Regions from separate parts of the Gracilibacillus pellucidus genome, predicted to be linked through region 1. Evidence: riboswitches for the same ligand, from Rfam matches in the RefSeq annotation. Region 1 holds a riboswitch; each other region holds the start of a gene.
The links. Region 1 has a riboswitch for S-adenosylmethionine ahead of SH601_RS00820 (Na+/H+ antiporter NhaC family protein). Riboswitches for the same ligand answer to the same signal wherever they lie in the genome.
Positions count from the first base shown of each region.

Region 1 (4,220 bases):
GTGAAGAATTGGAAAAATCGCTTGAATATAATAAAAAGATTGGAAATGACTTAATTATTTGTCCGATACTTCCCGAAGAATTGCGAACAGATGAGGCAGCATATTATAAAGGAGCAGCTACATTAAATGAAATAGGGAAGAAATGTGCAGAAGCAGGCTTTACTTTTGCATACCATAATCATAACATGGAGTTCTTTGATCTTGGTAATGGAAAGACAGGCTTTGATATTTTATTTGAAGAGACGGATCCTGAGTATGTGCAAATAGAGCTTGATTGCTATTGGGCAACACATGCAGGAATAGATCCATTAACGATTATTAAAGAACATGACAAGCGCATTGTTTCTTTGCATATTAAAGATATGGTAGAAGAAAATGGCGAAAAACGTAGTATTGAAATAGGAAAAGGATCACTGGATATTGCTACACTTTGGCAAACAGGTGAATCTACCGATGTCCATTGGTATGTGATTGAACAAGAACAATTCGATGGAGACCCACTAGATAGTGCAAAGGAAAATGTCGTGAACTTAAAGCAAGTAATTAATAAATGAATGAAGTGATTGGTAACGTTTACTAGATTTGCTGACAAAAAGGGCAATGAATTCAGCTTTTTTTGTTAATAACTAGATTTACTGACATAATGTATTGTGCTTCCCTTTATTTTTGTCCATAACAAGTAAACAGATGAACGCCCAAAATGAAGCAGAACCAAAATTAAGGTCACTCATAAGGCGAATGAAAGTTTGTTGATGCTGTATAAGCTTCTTTTCTTACTATATAATTAGTAACATTTTCCTGTTTTTTTAGATTCTGATAGTTTATAATGGGAAATGGTAATAGACATCTTTGGAGGTAAGTCATATGTTTAAGAAGCTTTTTAAAAAGAAAGAGACAAATACAGATTTAGTAACGCCACTGACAGGGAAAGTAGTACCGTTGGCGCAGGTCCCTGATGAAGTTTTTTCACAAAAGATGATGGGGGACGGTATCGCTATCGAACCTACTGATAAGCAAGTTGTATCACCAATTGATGGGGAAGTTGTCGATGTATTTAAGACAAAGCATGCGATTAGTTTTCGCACTGATGGTGGTGCAGAAATTTTAATACATATGGGACTTGAAACTGTACAGTTAGACGGTAAAGGTTTTGAGATTCATGTGACAAACGGTCAAAAAGTGAAAAAAGGTGATGCTTTAGCAACATTCGACTTAGATGTCATTAAAGCAGAAGGTTATCAAACGATTACTCCTATCATTTTATTAAATGGAGAAGAATTTTCTTTGTCTAATGCAGCTGGTGAACAAGCTGTGACAGCAGGTGCGGATACACTTTTCCGTATTGAAAAGAAATAATATTTAACCATTAAGAATGAGCTTTTATCAAGAAAAAAGCTCATTCTTTTTTCTTGAATAACATAGAAGTATCAAGCTTTTCACCTTCAATGACGATGGCTATTAGTCCTTTATCTGTTTTTGTTTCGTGCCATTCATTTTCCCTCCAAAGCACAACTTCTCCTGGTCGAATAGCAACAAATTCATCAGATTTACCGCGTACCCAACCATTTCCACTAATAACGATAAACAGTTGTGGAACAACAGCTTGATGATATCCGATAAGTCCGTTCTGTTCTAGATGAATACAAGCAATTTGAGTAGTTTTTTCGGTTTTGGTTATAGGTGAAAGGGTAAAATCAGAGTGAAACTGGGTGATTTTTTTACCAACTTCTTTGTTCAGTTGGAATATCTCCATAGTAACTCTCCTTCATATGTAGATTTTATCACGGTGTAAACGTCCGTAAAACCCCCACTTCAAGGTTCGGGTGAAAACTAGGAAGCTAAGTGGGGGATAAACGGACGCTAACTCCCTGATAAGTCTCACTTTATCAAGATATAGTTCACTGATTGTGGCTTGTTCTATACTACCATATAATGTAATGTTTTGGAAGGTGGTCGGGCTTGTTTCAAGTGCGAAGTTATTAACCTATGGGACTGTATAAAAAAATGTCGAAAACTACTTGACATTATCCTCTCAAACTTGTACATTTGTATATACTTAAAAATTAAACATTTCTTATCCAGAGAGGTGGAGGGACTGGCCCTTTGAAGCCTCGGCAACAGCTCCATGAAGCAATGTGCCAACTCCAGTAGCGATTAGCTAGCAGATAAGAAGAGAGTATGAATGATTGAAGGACCTCTTCTAATACTAGATAGAGGTTCTTTTTTTGTGTTTGTAAACCACAAGAAATAGCAAAACGAGGAGGACAACTAGTGGAAAAACAATCAAAAGGTAATGCAGTAGCACTATTACCATTACTTGTTTTTATATTATTATTTATTGTATCGGGAATCGTTACGCATGATTTTTCCAGTATGCCAATTAATGTAGCGGTATTGATTGCTGCAGTAGTAGCGATTGCGATAAATCGAAAAGAAAAATTGTCGAAAAAGATAGAAGTGTTCACAAAAGGTGTAGGACACGAGAATATCATTTTAATGGTGATTATCTATATATTAGCAGGTGCTTTTTCAGAAGTAGCGGAAGGAATGGGAGCAGTTGATGCAACCGTAAATCTTGGTCTCTCTCTACTTCCTGCAAACTTGTTGATGGTAGGTTTGTTTATTATTGCTTGTTTTATTTCGCTTACAATGGGAACGTCAATGGGGACCGTTGTTGCACTTGCGCCGATTGGTATCGGAATTGCAGAACAAACAGATATTTCAATGGCTTTGGCGATGGCGACTATTATTGGTGGAGCGATGTTTGGTGATAACTTATCGATGATTTCGGATACAACGATTGCGGCAGCAAGGACACAAAATACAACGATGAGTGATAAGTTTAAAACCAATTTTTGGATAATACTTCCGGGTGCTATTATTACCATTATTATATTATGGGCCATTACACTTGGTAGTCATTTTACGGTTCAAGAAGATTATTCTTATCAAATTGTAAAAGTACTTCCATATCTTGCTGTTTTAATTGTAGCAATATTGGGAGTAAATGTACTAATCGTTTTAACTGGTGGCATTGTTTTTGCAGGAATTATTGGTTTATTAGATGGCTCTTTCACAGGAACAAGTTTAGTTCAAACAGCATCAGAAGGAATAATCAATATGCAAGATATTGCGATCATTGCTTTGTTAATTGGTGGTATTATAGGTATCATTCAGCATAACGGTGGAATTGATTACTTGTTACATGTTGTATCACGTCGAATCAAATCCAAAAAAGGTGCAGAGTTTGGAATTGCTGGACTTGTCAGTGCGGCAGATATTAGTACAGCTAATAATACGATTTCGATTATTATGACAGGTCCGCTAGCGAAAAATATTGCACAAGAATATCAAATAGACCCAAGGAAATCAGCTAGTATTCTTGATATTTTTGCAGCATGTTGGCAAGGGATTTTACCATATGGTGCGCAAATGCTTGCTGCTAGTGGGTTAGCTGCCATATCACCATTAAGCATCATACCGTATTCCTTCTATCCTATTTTATTAGGACTTAGTGGTATCATCGCCATTTTAATTGGCTTTCCACGATTTAAACAAAAAGCATCACAACAAGAGTAGGGCGCATTAGTCCTACTCTTTATTTTCCACGTGTATCATAATTTTCAGGACATACTCTTCTTCGCGATTTTTGACGGCAGCTTCATATACATATTCTTCTAAAATATATTCCCCGATCTCTAGATGCCTTCGATCCATTTCTTGCAAAAGTTTTTGGTAAGTTTGACCGACATGTTGGTATTCACCAATATGGTATCCAACTAAAAAATCTCCATCAACTGTTTGAAAAAAAGAATGATCTATTTTCGGTTCAAGTTGTTTGTTATATAAATAACTGTAATTAGTAAAATCCCCTTTTAGCGCATTTTCACGAGAAGTAATGGTACCAATCGGATAGCCTGTATCAAGATATGCATCAGATAATTCCACTAAAAAGTTATGGAATGCTTCTACAAATTCTTGATCTGATGCATTTTCAATATTGTTGCTTAAATAAAGGGTTTGTTTAGGTAGTCGTTCTACTCTAATTTGTTGAAAGTCTAGCTTCGTTGCTTCGTTTAACGACTGAATTTGTCCTTCTATCATGTTAACCTTCATTTCCAGTCGCCTTCGTTCTTCTAGTATCTTTTCTTGTTGTTCATACATGATCTTAAGCATTTTTTCTGGTGATTTATTTTGAGTGTATTGTTTTATTTCATCTA
Region 1 is NZ_JAWZSR010000001.1:168,606-172,825, forward strand. It holds gene SH601_RS00805 (sugar phosphate isomerase/epimerase family protein) at 1-554, shown strand, start outside; gene SH601_RS00810 (PTS sugar transporter subunit IIA) at 865-1,356, shown strand; gene SH601_RS00815 (cupin) at 1,397-1,753, opposite strand; SAM riboswitch class I at 2,072-2,172, shown strand; gene SH601_RS00820 (Na+/H+ antiporter NhaC family protein) at 2,272-3,579, shown strand; gene SH601_RS00825 (MerR family transcriptional regulator) at 3,592-4,220, opposite strand, start outside.

Region 2 (4,220 bases), on a different contig from region 1:
ACAAATCATTCGATTCTTATCTAGTATTCTTTTATAATTGTGTAAACGCTTAATAATATAAGGAGGTTTTTTTGATGGAGTATCGTCGTTTAGGTAACACTGGTTTAAAAGTTAGTGAAATTAGTTTAGGTAGCTGGCTTACATATGGTGGCTATGTAGAAGAACAAAAAGCAGAAGCATCGATTGATAAGGCATATGACCTAGGTATTAACTTTTTTGATACAGCAAACGTCTATATGCGTGGGGAAGCAGAAAAAATTGTTGGAAAAGCATTGAAAAAATATCCACGAAGCTCTTATGTCCTTGCCACTAAAGTATTTGGTGATATGGGCGATGGGCCTAATGACCGTGGTCTTTCACGCAAACACATTACAGAGCAATGTAATGCAAGCTTACAAAGACTTGGTTTAGATTATGTCGACATCTACTATTGCCACCGTTACCACCAAGATACACCATTAGAAGAAACATTACGTGCCTTAGATGACCTTGTTCGACAAGGTAAAATCTTATATATCGGCGTTAGTGAATGGACTGCCGAACAAATTTCAGAAGCCGTTCATTTAGCTGATAAGAAACTACTAGATCGAATTGTCGTCAACCAACCAAATTATAGTATGCTTCACCGCTATATTGAGGATGAAATCATCCCTGTTAGTGATAAACATGGTATTGGTCAAGTTGTCTTCTCTCCTCTTGCTCAAGGTGTATTAACTGGTAAGTACAAAAAAGGTGAAGCAATTCCTTCAGGTAGTCGCGCAGCCCAAGAAAATTTAGATTTATCTCGTATTCTAACAGAGCAAAACTTAGAACGTGTTGAAGCTCTTCAAGGTATCGCAGCTAACGAAAATCTTTCATTAACTCAATTGGCAATTGCTTGGATACTACGTCAGGATAACGTTTCTAGTGCGTTAATTGGTGCAAGCAGACCCGAACAAATTGAAGAAAATGCTAAAGCTTCTGGCGTAAAATTAGCACCAGGAACCATTGAAGAAATCGAGAATATATTAAAAGCATGAAATTAACTTCCATCTGTGAAGGCTATTGGCCGTAACTCCTTTTCATTATACTCGAAAGGTTTATGGACATTTACACCGTGATAAACAAAAAAGTAACGATATTTCGATTGCAAACCCTGAAATTTCGTTACTTTTTTTCATATTAGCTCGGGTTTTAATTAAAACCTAGTAACTTGGTATTAATTTTTACATTTTTTTCTTAAAGTTATTGACTTTACTATTTCTACTGTTTACTATAGTAGTAACAAAAGACTTAAATGCAATTCTTATCCAGAGAGGTGGAGGGGCAGGCCCTGTGAATCCTCGGCAACAGGTTCTTAAATCGTAATACTGTGCCAAATCCTGCGGAAACAGCATATGCTGAACCGAAAGATGAGAAGGAATTAACTTAGATTATTCGCCTTCTTATCACCTTGGTAAGAAGGCTTTTTAATAAGGAGGAGCAAATATTCATGCTGACTTATGAAACGTACTATGATAGTCCGCTCAATAATGAGACCCCAAGTCCTGATGACCCGACAAAAGGAGCAGAAAAGATTTTAGAATGGGCCTATCAAACATACGGAGATTCCTTAGTCTATGCTTGTAGCTTTGGAGCAGAAAGTATGGTTTTGATTGATATGATTGCGCGTGTTAAGCCTGATGCTAGTTTAGTATTTTTAGACACTGGTTTACATTTTCAAGAAACCTATGATTTGATTGACGAAGTGAAGGAGCGCTATCCACTATTATCTATCGAAATGAAGCAGCCTGAACTGACTGTTGATGAACAACGCGAAAAACACGGAGCTGCCTTATGGAGTAGGAAACCAGATCAATGTTGCTATATCCGCAAAGTAAAACCATTGGAAGAAGCACTTAGCGGAGCGACTGCATGGATATCTGGTTTAAGAAGAGCGCAATCACCCACTAGAGCGAATACCGATTTTTTGAACAAAGACGAACGCTTTCAATCAATTAAGGTTTGCCCTTTAATTCATTGGTCTTGGGATGATGTATGGGATTATATTGAGAAGCACCAATTACCATACAATAAACTACATGATCAAAATTATCCAAGTATTGGTTGTGTTCCGTGTACATCACCTGTCACAGATGCAAGTGACGAGCGTTCAGGAAGATGGGCCAATTCTCAAAAAACAGAATGTGGTTTACATGTGGCACCACCAACATCCAATTAAATTTTTTTACGCTTAAACTCGAGTAAAACTATCGGAATAATTAAAAGAGGTGAATATATTGACATTACAAGTGGTAAACAGTCCGTTTGATGAAAAGCAGACGGAAATACTAAATCAAATTCTCCCAACTTTAACTGATGCACAAAAAAACTGGCTAGCAGGGTATCTAGCTGCTTCACAGGGAGTAACAAACGTAGTACCACCAACACCAACAGTAGAAACTAAGGAGCCTGTTCAAACAAGCACTCGTACCGTCACTATTTTATTTGGGTCCGAAACAGGTAATAGCCAAGCATTAGCAGAACAATTATCGACTCAGCTAAAAGAGATTAATCGTGATGTTACCGTATCTTGCATGGACGATTTTAAACCAAAAAAATTAAAAGAAGTAGAAGATTTACTTATTATTACGGCTACACACGGCGAAGGAGATCCACCTGATAATGCCATTGAATTCCATGAGTTCTTACACGGTCGTAAGGCTCCAAAACTCGACAATGTGAATTTCTCTGTTTTATCACTTGGAGATGAGTCGTATGAATTCTTTTGCCAAACAGGTAAAGACTTTGATAAACGATTAGAAGAATTAGGTGCTACGAGAATTCACCCACGCGTTGATTGTGACGTTGATTATGAAGAATTAGCAGAAGAATGGGCAAAAGAAGTAATCGCCACTTTACAAAAAGATGCAGGTGCTACGAATGCTCCAACAACTACTGTAACACCTACTGAACAAACTTTTTCAAAAAGCAATCCATACACTGCTGAAGTACTAGAAAATATTGTACTTAGTGGAAAAGGGTCTAACAAAGAAACAAGACATATCGAAATTTCACTAGAAGGATCTAATTTCCAATATGAACCTGGTGATTGTTTAGCAATTAATCCTAAAAACGATCCAGCCCTTGTAGCAGCTATTATCGAAGAATTGAAGTGGAATCCTGAACAGACTATCCCTATTAATAAACAAGGGGAAATCCGTTCCGTGCAGGAAGCCTTAACATCCATTTTCGAGATTACTAGACTAACAAAAGGATCATTGGAGAAAGCAAGCACCTATTTCCAAAATGAAAAATTACAACAATTAGTACAAAATTCTGACGAAGTAAAAGCATATATTGATGGTCGAGATCTCTTAGATTTAATCATTGATTACCCACCAGAACAATTGGACCCGACAACTATTATGCATTTCATGCGAAAAATTCCAGCTAGACAATACTCGATTTCAAGCAGCTATCAAGCAAACCCAGATGAAGTGCATTTAACCGTTGCAACTGTAAAATATCAGGCACATGGTCGAGATCGAAGTGGTGTATGTTCAGGTGAAATCTCTGACCGAATTAAACCTGGAGATCAGCTCAATGTTTATGTACACAAAAATCCAAACTTTAAATTCCCGATGGATGAGGCGACACCAGTTATTATGATCGGACCTGGAACAGGCGTAGCACCGTTTAGAGGGTATATTGAAGAACGTGAAGAACTTGAATTAAAAGGGAAAACATGGCTCTTCTTCGGTGATCAGCATTTCCGGACGGACTTCCTTTACCAAGTAGATTGGCAAAGATGGATACAGCAAGGCTATTTAACGAAGATGGACGTTGCCTTCTCCAGAGATACAGATGAAAAGGTATATGTACAACATCGTATGCAGGAAAAAGCAAAAGAACTATTTGAATGGCTAGAAGCTGGTGCACACCTTTATGTTTGTGGAGATGAAAAGAGAATGGCAAAAGACGTACATGATACATTGATTTCTATCATCAGCCAAGAAGGTAACCTTAGCGAAGAAGAAGCAAAAGAATATATCAATCAATTAAAACACGAAAAAAGATATCAACGCGATGTGTATTAAGGGGGATGACATATGGTAAATGATCCGAAGAAACTTGATCCAATGGAAAAACTGAAAGATGAAAGTCGTTATTTGAGAGGTACGATTCAAGAAGGTTTAGATGATCCGATAACCGCTGCTATATCAGAAGATGATACGAAATTATTAAAATTCCACGGCAGC
Region 2 is NZ_JAWZSR010000002.1:219,946-224,165, forward strand. It holds gene SH601_RS04420 (aldo/keto reductase family protein) at 75-1,019, shown strand; SAM riboswitch class I at 1,283-1,398, shown strand; gene SH601_RS04425 (phosphoadenylyl-sulfate reductase) at 1,472-2,200, shown strand; gene SH601_RS04430 (assimilatory sulfite reductase (NADPH) flavoprotein subunit) at 2,259-4,058, shown strand; gene cysI (assimilatory sulfite reductase (NADPH) hemoprotein subunit) at 4,071-4,220, shown strand, end outside.
Region 2: another riboswitch for S-adenosylmethionine. It lies ahead of SH601_RS04425 (phosphoadenylyl-sulfate reductase); the one in region 1 lies ahead of SH601_RS00820 (Na+/H+ antiporter NhaC family protein).

Region 3 (4,220 bases), on a different contig from region 1:
TCCATTTTTTCTTGCATATGTAAAAGTTGTTGTTGTCCTTGTTCACTTTCTGGGTCTTTTTCTAACGCTAATACAGCTGACTCATATTGTCTTAACGTCACCATTATTTCGGCATCACCGTGATAAATATGATCAAGAACGGTATCTTCCTCTTGTAGTTGTGGATCTTGGTCTAAATATTCGATTCTATAATCATTCGGATGGGTGGTCGTACCAGCCTCAGCTTGGTCCATACCTGCAATCACTTTCAGTAACGTAGACTTTCCTGTACCATTGACCCCAATCAAGCCAATTCGGTCATTATCTGTGATTGCAAACGAGATTCCGTCAAACAATACCTTCTCTCCATATGTTTTGACTAGATTCTCTATTTTTATCGTGCGCATAATCATCTTATCCTTTCTCTCATTACCTACAAAATAGGTGAAATTAACCTTGAAACAGCCTCTTTCACCTTAATCCAGAAGGAGCGTTGTTTATATAATGAATACGTAAGATTAGTAGATTCTTCCATATCTTTTTCAAACTCATCAACAAGCATTTCTGCCATTGTTTCATTATATAAAAAGGCGTTTACTTCAAAGTTAAGGCGGAAGCTACGAACATCAATATTCGCTGTTCCGACTGATGCAATCTTACTATCGACTACTATCATTTTAGCATGTAAAAATCCTTTTTGATAAACATATGCTGTTGCTCCTGCTTTTAATAAATCCCCGATATAGGAATAAGTAGCCCAATAAACAAAAGGATGGTCAGGTTTATTCGGTATCATGACGCGAACATCAACACCAGATAAGCTAGCAATTTTTAGTGCATCTAACAGACTTTCATCTGGAATAAAATATGGTGTTTGAATAAAAATATAATCCTTTGCCGACATAATCATTTTAATATAGCCATGTTTGATCTGTTCCCATTCTGAATCAGGACCGCTCGAAACAATTTGCATCCCGATATTACCTGCTGGAATAGCGTTATAATAACGTGAATGATAAATGATTTCATGACGAGATGCTTGATTCCAATCAAGTATAAAACGAGTTTGCAATTGCTTCACGGCGCTTCCCCTAATTCGCAAGTGGGTATCACGCCAATACCCAAAACGTTTGACCTGTCCTAAATATTCATCCCCAATATTAAAGCCTCCGATATAACCTACCGCACCATCGATCACAACGATTTTACGATGGTTACGATGATTAATTTTCAAATTCACTTTCGGGATTAATGGAGGAAAGAATCCCTCTACCTCTGCTCCTGCCTTGCGCATTCTTCGAACTAGTCTTTGCTTTAACGAGCGCGAGCCTAAATCATCATACAAAAAGCGTACTTCGACTCCTTCTTTTGCTTTCTCAATCAAAGCGTCTGCCAATCGTTCTCCTAAATGATCGGATCGAACGATATAATATTGTAAATGGATATGATCTGTCGCATTTTTTATATCTGTTAATAAAGATTCGAACTTGCTATTTCCATTAGTAAAAATTTGTATATCATTATCTTGAGAAAAAATAGCATCAGCATTTGTTAAATGTAAATAGTATAAATCCTTATACTGATACATTCTCGAATCGTTTAGAGAGAATTCTCCATTTTTTAGTTCCTCGAGCTGCTGTTTGACCGATTTCTTTAACCCTAGTTTACTTTTGGCATCCCAAGTAAAAAGTGCTTTGTTACTAAGTTTACGTCCAAATATTAAATATAAAATAAATCCTGCAATCGGGATAAATGTTAGTACCAAAACCCATGCCCATGTAGCGGTTGGATTTTTACGTTCTAAAAAAATAATGGTAATCGACAAGAGAATATTAAAAATTAAACTGGCACTAGCAATTAGTTGAAAAATTTCCATATGAAGCCCCCTCTCTTCTATCCCACTTCCTATAATATAGCACAATTATAGTGAAGCTAATAGCAAACACTATTCATAAAAACACTATCTAACAAAAGGGATCATGCTTATTATTCAAAGCATATGTAATTTATGTTTATACAGGATATTTCATGCAAAAACCTTTGCTAACTCATCAACTCCAAAGCGAGACTGATCTTTAAAAAGATTAAATTTTCTGAATTATTATTGACGGTTTGAAAACGATCCCTTATAATAAAAATCATTCAATCAAATAGGTGATAACTCTTATTTAGAGTGGCAGAGGGAATAGGCCCTACGAAGCCCAGCAACCTTCCATTTAAATAGCAATATGGACATGGTGCTAAATCCTACAGGTGTGACCTGGCAGATAAGAGGAGGACGACTCAAATACTTCAACCTCTTCTTACTTTTGTCCAGAAGAGGTTTTTAAATTATTTGAGGAGGCTACATAATGACAAATTCTTTTCAATTTCCTGGTGACGAAACAAACTTATTACATGGTGGACAACAAATAGATCCAGCAACAAATGCTCGTGCAGTGCCTATTTATCAAACTACTTCTTATGTATTTAATAGTACGGAGCATGCACAAAATTTATTTGCGCTAGCAGAGCCAGGTAACATTTATTCACGCATAATGAATCCGACAGTCGATGCATTTGAGCAGCGTATGGCATTATTAGAGGACGGTGTTGCAGCAGTTGGTACTGCTTCAGGGGCTTCTGCCATCACGTTAGCTATCTTGAATCTTGCTAATGCTGGAGATGAAATTATCGCTGACAGTAATTTATATGGTGGAACATTTAATTTATTCAATAAAACATTACCGAAATACGGGATTGATGTGATATTTGTTGATGGGACAGATCCAGAAAATTTCCGTTCTGCTATTACAGATAAGACAAAAGCCATCTTTGGTGAGGTGATTACAAACCCTAGCTTAAATGTATTTGATATTGAGGCAATTGCCGATATAGCACATGAACACGGTGTACCGTTAATTATTGATAATACATTTGCCTCTCCTTATGTATGTAAACCAATTAGCTGGGGAGCGGATATTGTCGTTCATTCCGCTACAAAATGGATTGGTGGTCACGGAACATCGATCGGTGGTGTTGTGATAGACGGTGGTAGATTTAATTGGAATACAGAACGCTTCCCAGGATTTACCGAGCCAGATGAGACCTATCACGGTATTCGATTCGGGATTGATATTGGACCTGCTGCATTTGCAACGAAATTACGTGTGCAATTGCTTCGAGATATTGGGCCGTCATTAAGTCCACAAAATGCCTTTTATTTCTTACAAGGACTTGAAACATTACACTTGCGGATTGAGCGACATAGTGAAAATACTAAAGCGATTGCTCACTATTTAGAAAATCATCCACAAGTAGAATGGGTTTCCTATCCAGGTCTTGAAAGTCACCCGTCCCATCAATTGGCTAAAAAATATTTAGCTAATCATTTTGGTTCGATCATCGTCTTTGGTATAAAAGGCGGCAGAGAAGCTGGGCGTCAAGTAATCGATCATATTCATTTATGGTCACATGTTGCGAATGTAGGTGATGCAAAATCACTTATTATCCACCCTGCTTCTACTACACACCAACAATTAAATGAAGAGGAACTAAAAACCTCTGGTGTGACAGAAGAATTAATTCGATTATCTGTCGGAATTGAAACATCTGCTGATATCATCGCCGATCTTGATCAGGCAATTGCCAAAGCAACAAATAGTGAGCCAACCATTCAATCAAATCACGAACAAGCTATTTCGTGGGCTCTCTCTTCACCTTTTGCCAGAGAAGATGGTGGAATTCGCTCTAAAATCATCGCTACTAACGATGACATCGAGGCTTCTGAGGTACTACAAAAGCTAACGAAGCTAGGCTATCAGGTTATTCCAGCGCATGCTGCAGAAAGCGAAATCGATATTTTATTTATTACCGATCGCACAGATGCAGCGAGTATTTATACAAATAAAGCAAAAATCATCTGGTTTGCTGAAAAAGAAGCAGATATTGCAGTAAAACAAAAGGCGGAAGCAAATGGACAAATTGTTATTGAAGGTAAATGTCCATTTAAAGAAGCAGATCGCCTACGCCGCGGAGAATAATTCGTTTTCTCCCAGAATATCGTTATTTATCTCCCCAAGATAAATATATATAATTAAGGACCGCTCTTATTTAGAATAGGAGCGGTCTTATTGCCTATTTACCCTTAATTCCTTCGTATGATATGATATGATACAAAACAAACATGTCTCACTACGGCATTGCATATCTTGAAATAAATGGAATGTTAGCAACGATAGATTGCGGGTAATATTAAATTG
Region 3 is NZ_JAWZSR010000002.1:53,917-58,136, forward strand. It holds gene SH601_RS03690 (ABC-F family ATP-binding cassette domain-containing protein) at 1-386, opposite strand, end outside; gene cls (cardiolipin synthase) at 413-1,855, opposite strand; SAM riboswitch class I at 2,141-2,253, shown strand; gene SH601_RS03700 (PLP-dependent aspartate aminotransferase family protein) at 2,331-4,001, shown strand.
Region 3: another riboswitch for S-adenosylmethionine. It lies ahead of SH601_RS03700 (PLP-dependent aspartate aminotransferase family protein); the one in region 1 lies ahead of SH601_RS00820 (Na+/H+ antiporter NhaC family protein).

Region 4 (4,220 bases), on a different contig from region 1:
TTTCTAATTCATTTTCATGATAACCTTTAGCAAGCTTAACAAATGTGATAGGACCAACGATTACAGGTTTTCCATCGATATTTAATTCCTCTTTTGCTTCTTCATAGTAAGATAATGCTCTGTTTTCCAGTAAAGATGGTTCCGTACCTTGTAATTCGGGCACGATGTAGTGGTAATTAGTATTGAACCATTTTGTCATTTCAGCTGCTACTGCGTTTTTCTCTCCGCGAGCAATAGCAAAATAGCAAGACAGGTCAGTGGGATCGTGATGGGTAAAACGTTCTGGAATGATATTGAAAGAAATAGCTGTATCTAATAGATGATCGTATAAAGAAAAATCTCCGACAGGAATTAGATCTATACCTAACTCCTTTTGTTTTTTTAGGTTATGGAGACGTAAGCTCTTCATTTGTTCTTGAAGACAGGTAGCATTTATATCTCCACGCCAAAATGCCTCAATTGCTCTTTTCCATTGTCGCTTTTCGCCAATTCGAGGGTAACCTAGATTGCTACTAAGAATCGTTGTCATTATGAAAAACTCCTTTAATTATTTATTTTCATTGCTTGTGAAGCTTGTTTATTTGCATAATTCGTTAGCTCCACTGTTATGGGATAATGCAAGAACGGTGTGACAATGTAAATACCATTAAAATATTGTAGAGCTGTATCAATTAATTCTTTTGCGATTTCTTTCCCTTCCTGGATACTTTGTGTTTTATTCTGGGATTGCTTCATTCTAGATCGAACTTCATCAGGTAACTTCATACCCGGTACTTCATGGTGTAAAAATTCTGCATTTCGATAAGAGGTTAGTGGCATGATGCCAACGAAAATAGGTTGATCAATATGTTGAGTAAGTTGATGTAACTGAATAATTTGTTCATGATTGAAAATTGGTTGAGTCAAAAAGTAATCAGCACCGTGGTTAATTTTCTGCTCCATTCTTTTTACTGCCTTTTCAAGGTTCGCAACATTAGGATTGAACGCAGCGGCTACTTGAAAATGTGTTTTCGTTTTTAGTGAGTTACCGGCAAAGGATAATCCTTGATTACACTGCTGTTTAATGAGTCTTGTTAATTCGATAGATGTCACGTCAAAAACAGATGAAGCACCTGGGAAACCACCAATTCGTGTTGGATCGCCAGTGATCGCTAGAATTTCATGAAAGCCTAATGTATGGAGACCGAGTAAATGAGATTGAAGCCCGATTAAATTTCGATCCCGACATGTTAAATGAATAAGTGGTGTCACTTTACATCCTGCTTGCTTCATTTTTACAGCCATGGCAAAGTTACTAATACGTGGTGAAGCCAGAGAATTATCTGCTAATGTAATCGCGTCTGCTCCGGCATCTTCTAGTGCAAGTGCACCTTCGAGAAATGTGTCTGTATCTAGATGTTTTGGCGCATCTAACTCTACGATTACGGTGTGCTGTTTGCGAGCCTTTTCCGCTAATGGTATTGGCAAGGGAAGTTGTTGTTTGTTAGCAGTCTGCGTAAAATTAATTTTTTTCACCTTTTTTTGCTTAATCGGTGTTAATCCACTTATGCCATCTTTAACAGCGCTAATATGTTCTGGCGTTGTACCACAGCATCCACCAATTAAACGCACGCCTTGGTTACGGAACTCTTTTGCGCATTTTACAAAGTAGTCACTGTATTGGCTATAAACTAATTTCCCATTTTGGTAGGAAGGGAGACTTGCATTCGGATATGCAGCTAAATATGCTTTCTCAAGAAGTGGAACAGATTCTAATGCTTTAAGCATATAGTGAGGACCAAGATGGCAATTGACACCTACAACATCTGCACCTATGTCTTCTAATGTTTTCAAGGCTGTTGAAAGCTGTAATCCATTTTCCATCACACCTGGTTCATGCATCGACACATTGGTGATAATCGGCAATTTTGTTTCTTGTCTAGCAATCTCTAACACTTGCTTGATTTCTTCAAAGTCATAGTATGTTTCCAATAATAAGCCATCTATCCCTTCTAATAATAAAGAGAATAACTGCTCCTTAAAGCTACGGATGATGTCTTTCTTTGAAGCGATTAATTTTTGAACTCCTCTGATTCCTCCAATTGTTCCTAAAACAAATCCTTTGTCTTTGGCAGCAGTTTTAGCGAGTTGTATAGCTTTTGTATTTATCTCATGTACCTGCTCCTCTAAACCAAAACGCGACAATTTAATATAGTTTGCTCCATATGTGTTGGTTTGTATAACTTCAGCTCCAGCATCAAGATATGTTTGATGAACGTGGAGAATTTGGTCTGGATGCGTAAGGTTGTAAGATTCAAAGCAGCGATTGACACCGTGAGAGTATAGTAGGGTTCCTATTGCTCCATCAGCGACAACTAGTCTTTGTTGCAATGCATTGCGTAAATCAGACATTTTTTCACCTCTTTTCTATGTAGAATAAATGTTTATAACATAAAAAATCTCCGTCTATTGAAAGACGGAGATTAATTAACGTAAACTCTCATCTTTCAAGCAGCTATTGCTTGCTGGAATTAGCACCTTGTCATATTAGACGGTTGCTGAGGCTTCGTAGGGCCAGTCCCTCCACCTCTCTGGATAAGAAAAATTATTTAACTGATAGTATTTGTTAGAATGTTACATGAAAATAAAAAACATTGCAAGTTATTTTTGTGAATTTTCCGACAACTTGATTCTTTATCGAGATATGGTATGATAAACCTAGTTGAAAATCATTATCAGTAAGAGGGAGTCATGTTCATGAGTATCCAACAACTTATCACCGAACGTCGCTCGATATCGGTATATCGGGATAAAGAAGTACCAGCAAGTCTAATAGAAGAGCTATTAGAAACAGCAGTATGGGTACCTAATCATAAAATGACAGAGCCGTGGCGATTTGTTTTTGTGCAAGGAGAAGCAAAGGAAAAACTAGCCGAAATTAATCGAAAAGTTGCTATTTCTAAAGCGAATACAGAAGTAGAAGAAGAATTACAAGTGATTAGTGACAATGCTTATAACAAAATAATGAGTGTGCCATTCATCTTTTTTGTCATTAACACCCTACATCCACAAGAAAAATTAAGAGAAGAGGATTATGCTTCATCTAGCTGTTTAGTCCAAAACTTTAGCTTACTTGGTTGGGAAAAAGGGCTAAGTGTTTTCTGGAAAACAGGAAAGTTAGCATTCTGTGAAGAGACCGCTGCATTAATCGGTTTACAAGAAAATGAGCGGGTAGTTGGCCAAATTCAAGTAGGGTATCCTGCTAAAAATCAAACGCCTATTCCAAGAACAGCAGCAAAAAATAGAATTACAGTAATAAATTAAGTGTTGAAAAGAGGCTGCCTCAACCAATTTTGGTTGATCGCAGCCTCTTTTCAAGTTGCCAGAAAGCTAAGCATTCTATACATACTATTTTTCTGTAAAAAAAGACCGATGAAAGATATCATCGGACAAAAGAAAAAGGGGCTATCATTTTGTGAGAAAGCAATCTTTGCAGCATTGCTCAATTTGGAACAATTTAAATATATCAAATGAATGAAAAGAAGGTGTTAAAGCTAAGTTAAGAAATTGTAAAGATTTACCCAAATAGAAGTAGAAAACGCTATAATAGAAATAGATGTTTCTAGGAGGGTTTAGAATGGAAAAAGTGTCGATATGTGTAACAAGTGATGTTCACGGTTATATTATGCCTACTACTTATCGTGATCATCAAGAGGTGAATATTGGATTAGCCAAAGCTGCCTCTATTATTCAACATATAAGAGAGAAAAACCATACGATCTTAATCGACAATGGTGATTTTATTCAAGGAAGTCCTGCTACATATTATTTTGCCAAAAAACAAGGGGATCAAGCGAGTCCTGTTATTAAAGTAGCTAATCAATTAAAATATGATCTTGCAGTACTTGGGAATCATGAATTTAACTATGGATCAGACTATTTACAAAAAGCAGTGGACGCTGCTGAGTATCCTTTTTTGTCAGCTAATATAATAGATGAGAGAACGACTGAGCCATACTTCGGTAAACCCTACGTAATAAAAGAAATAGCTGGTATTAGAATGGCGATATTAGGATTAACGACACATTACATTCCTAATTGGGAAGAGCCAAAGCATATTGAACAATTACGTTTTGAGGATGCTTGTGAATCAGCTAAAAAGTGGGTTGCGAAAATACGTGAAACGGAAGCACCAGATGTGATGGTAGTATGCTATCATGGGGGATTAGAGCGTGACCCGC
Region 4 is NZ_JAWZSR010000002.1:96,567-100,786, reverse strand. It holds gene metE (5-methyltetrahydropteroyltriglutamate--homocysteine S-methyltransferase) at 1-529, opposite strand, end outside; gene SH601_RS03900 (bifunctional homocysteine S-methyltransferase/methylenetetrahydrofolate reductase) at 544-2,391, opposite strand; SAM riboswitch class I at 2,477-2,581, opposite strand; gene SH601_RS03895 (nitroreductase family protein) at 2,737-3,303, shown strand; gene SH601_RS03890 (bifunctional metallophosphatase/5'-nucleotidase) at 3,617-4,220, shown strand, end outside.
Region 4: another riboswitch for S-adenosylmethionine. It lies ahead of SH601_RS03900 (bifunctional homocysteine S-methyltransferase/methylenetetrahydrofolate reductase); the one in region 1 lies ahead of SH601_RS00820 (Na+/H+ antiporter NhaC family protein).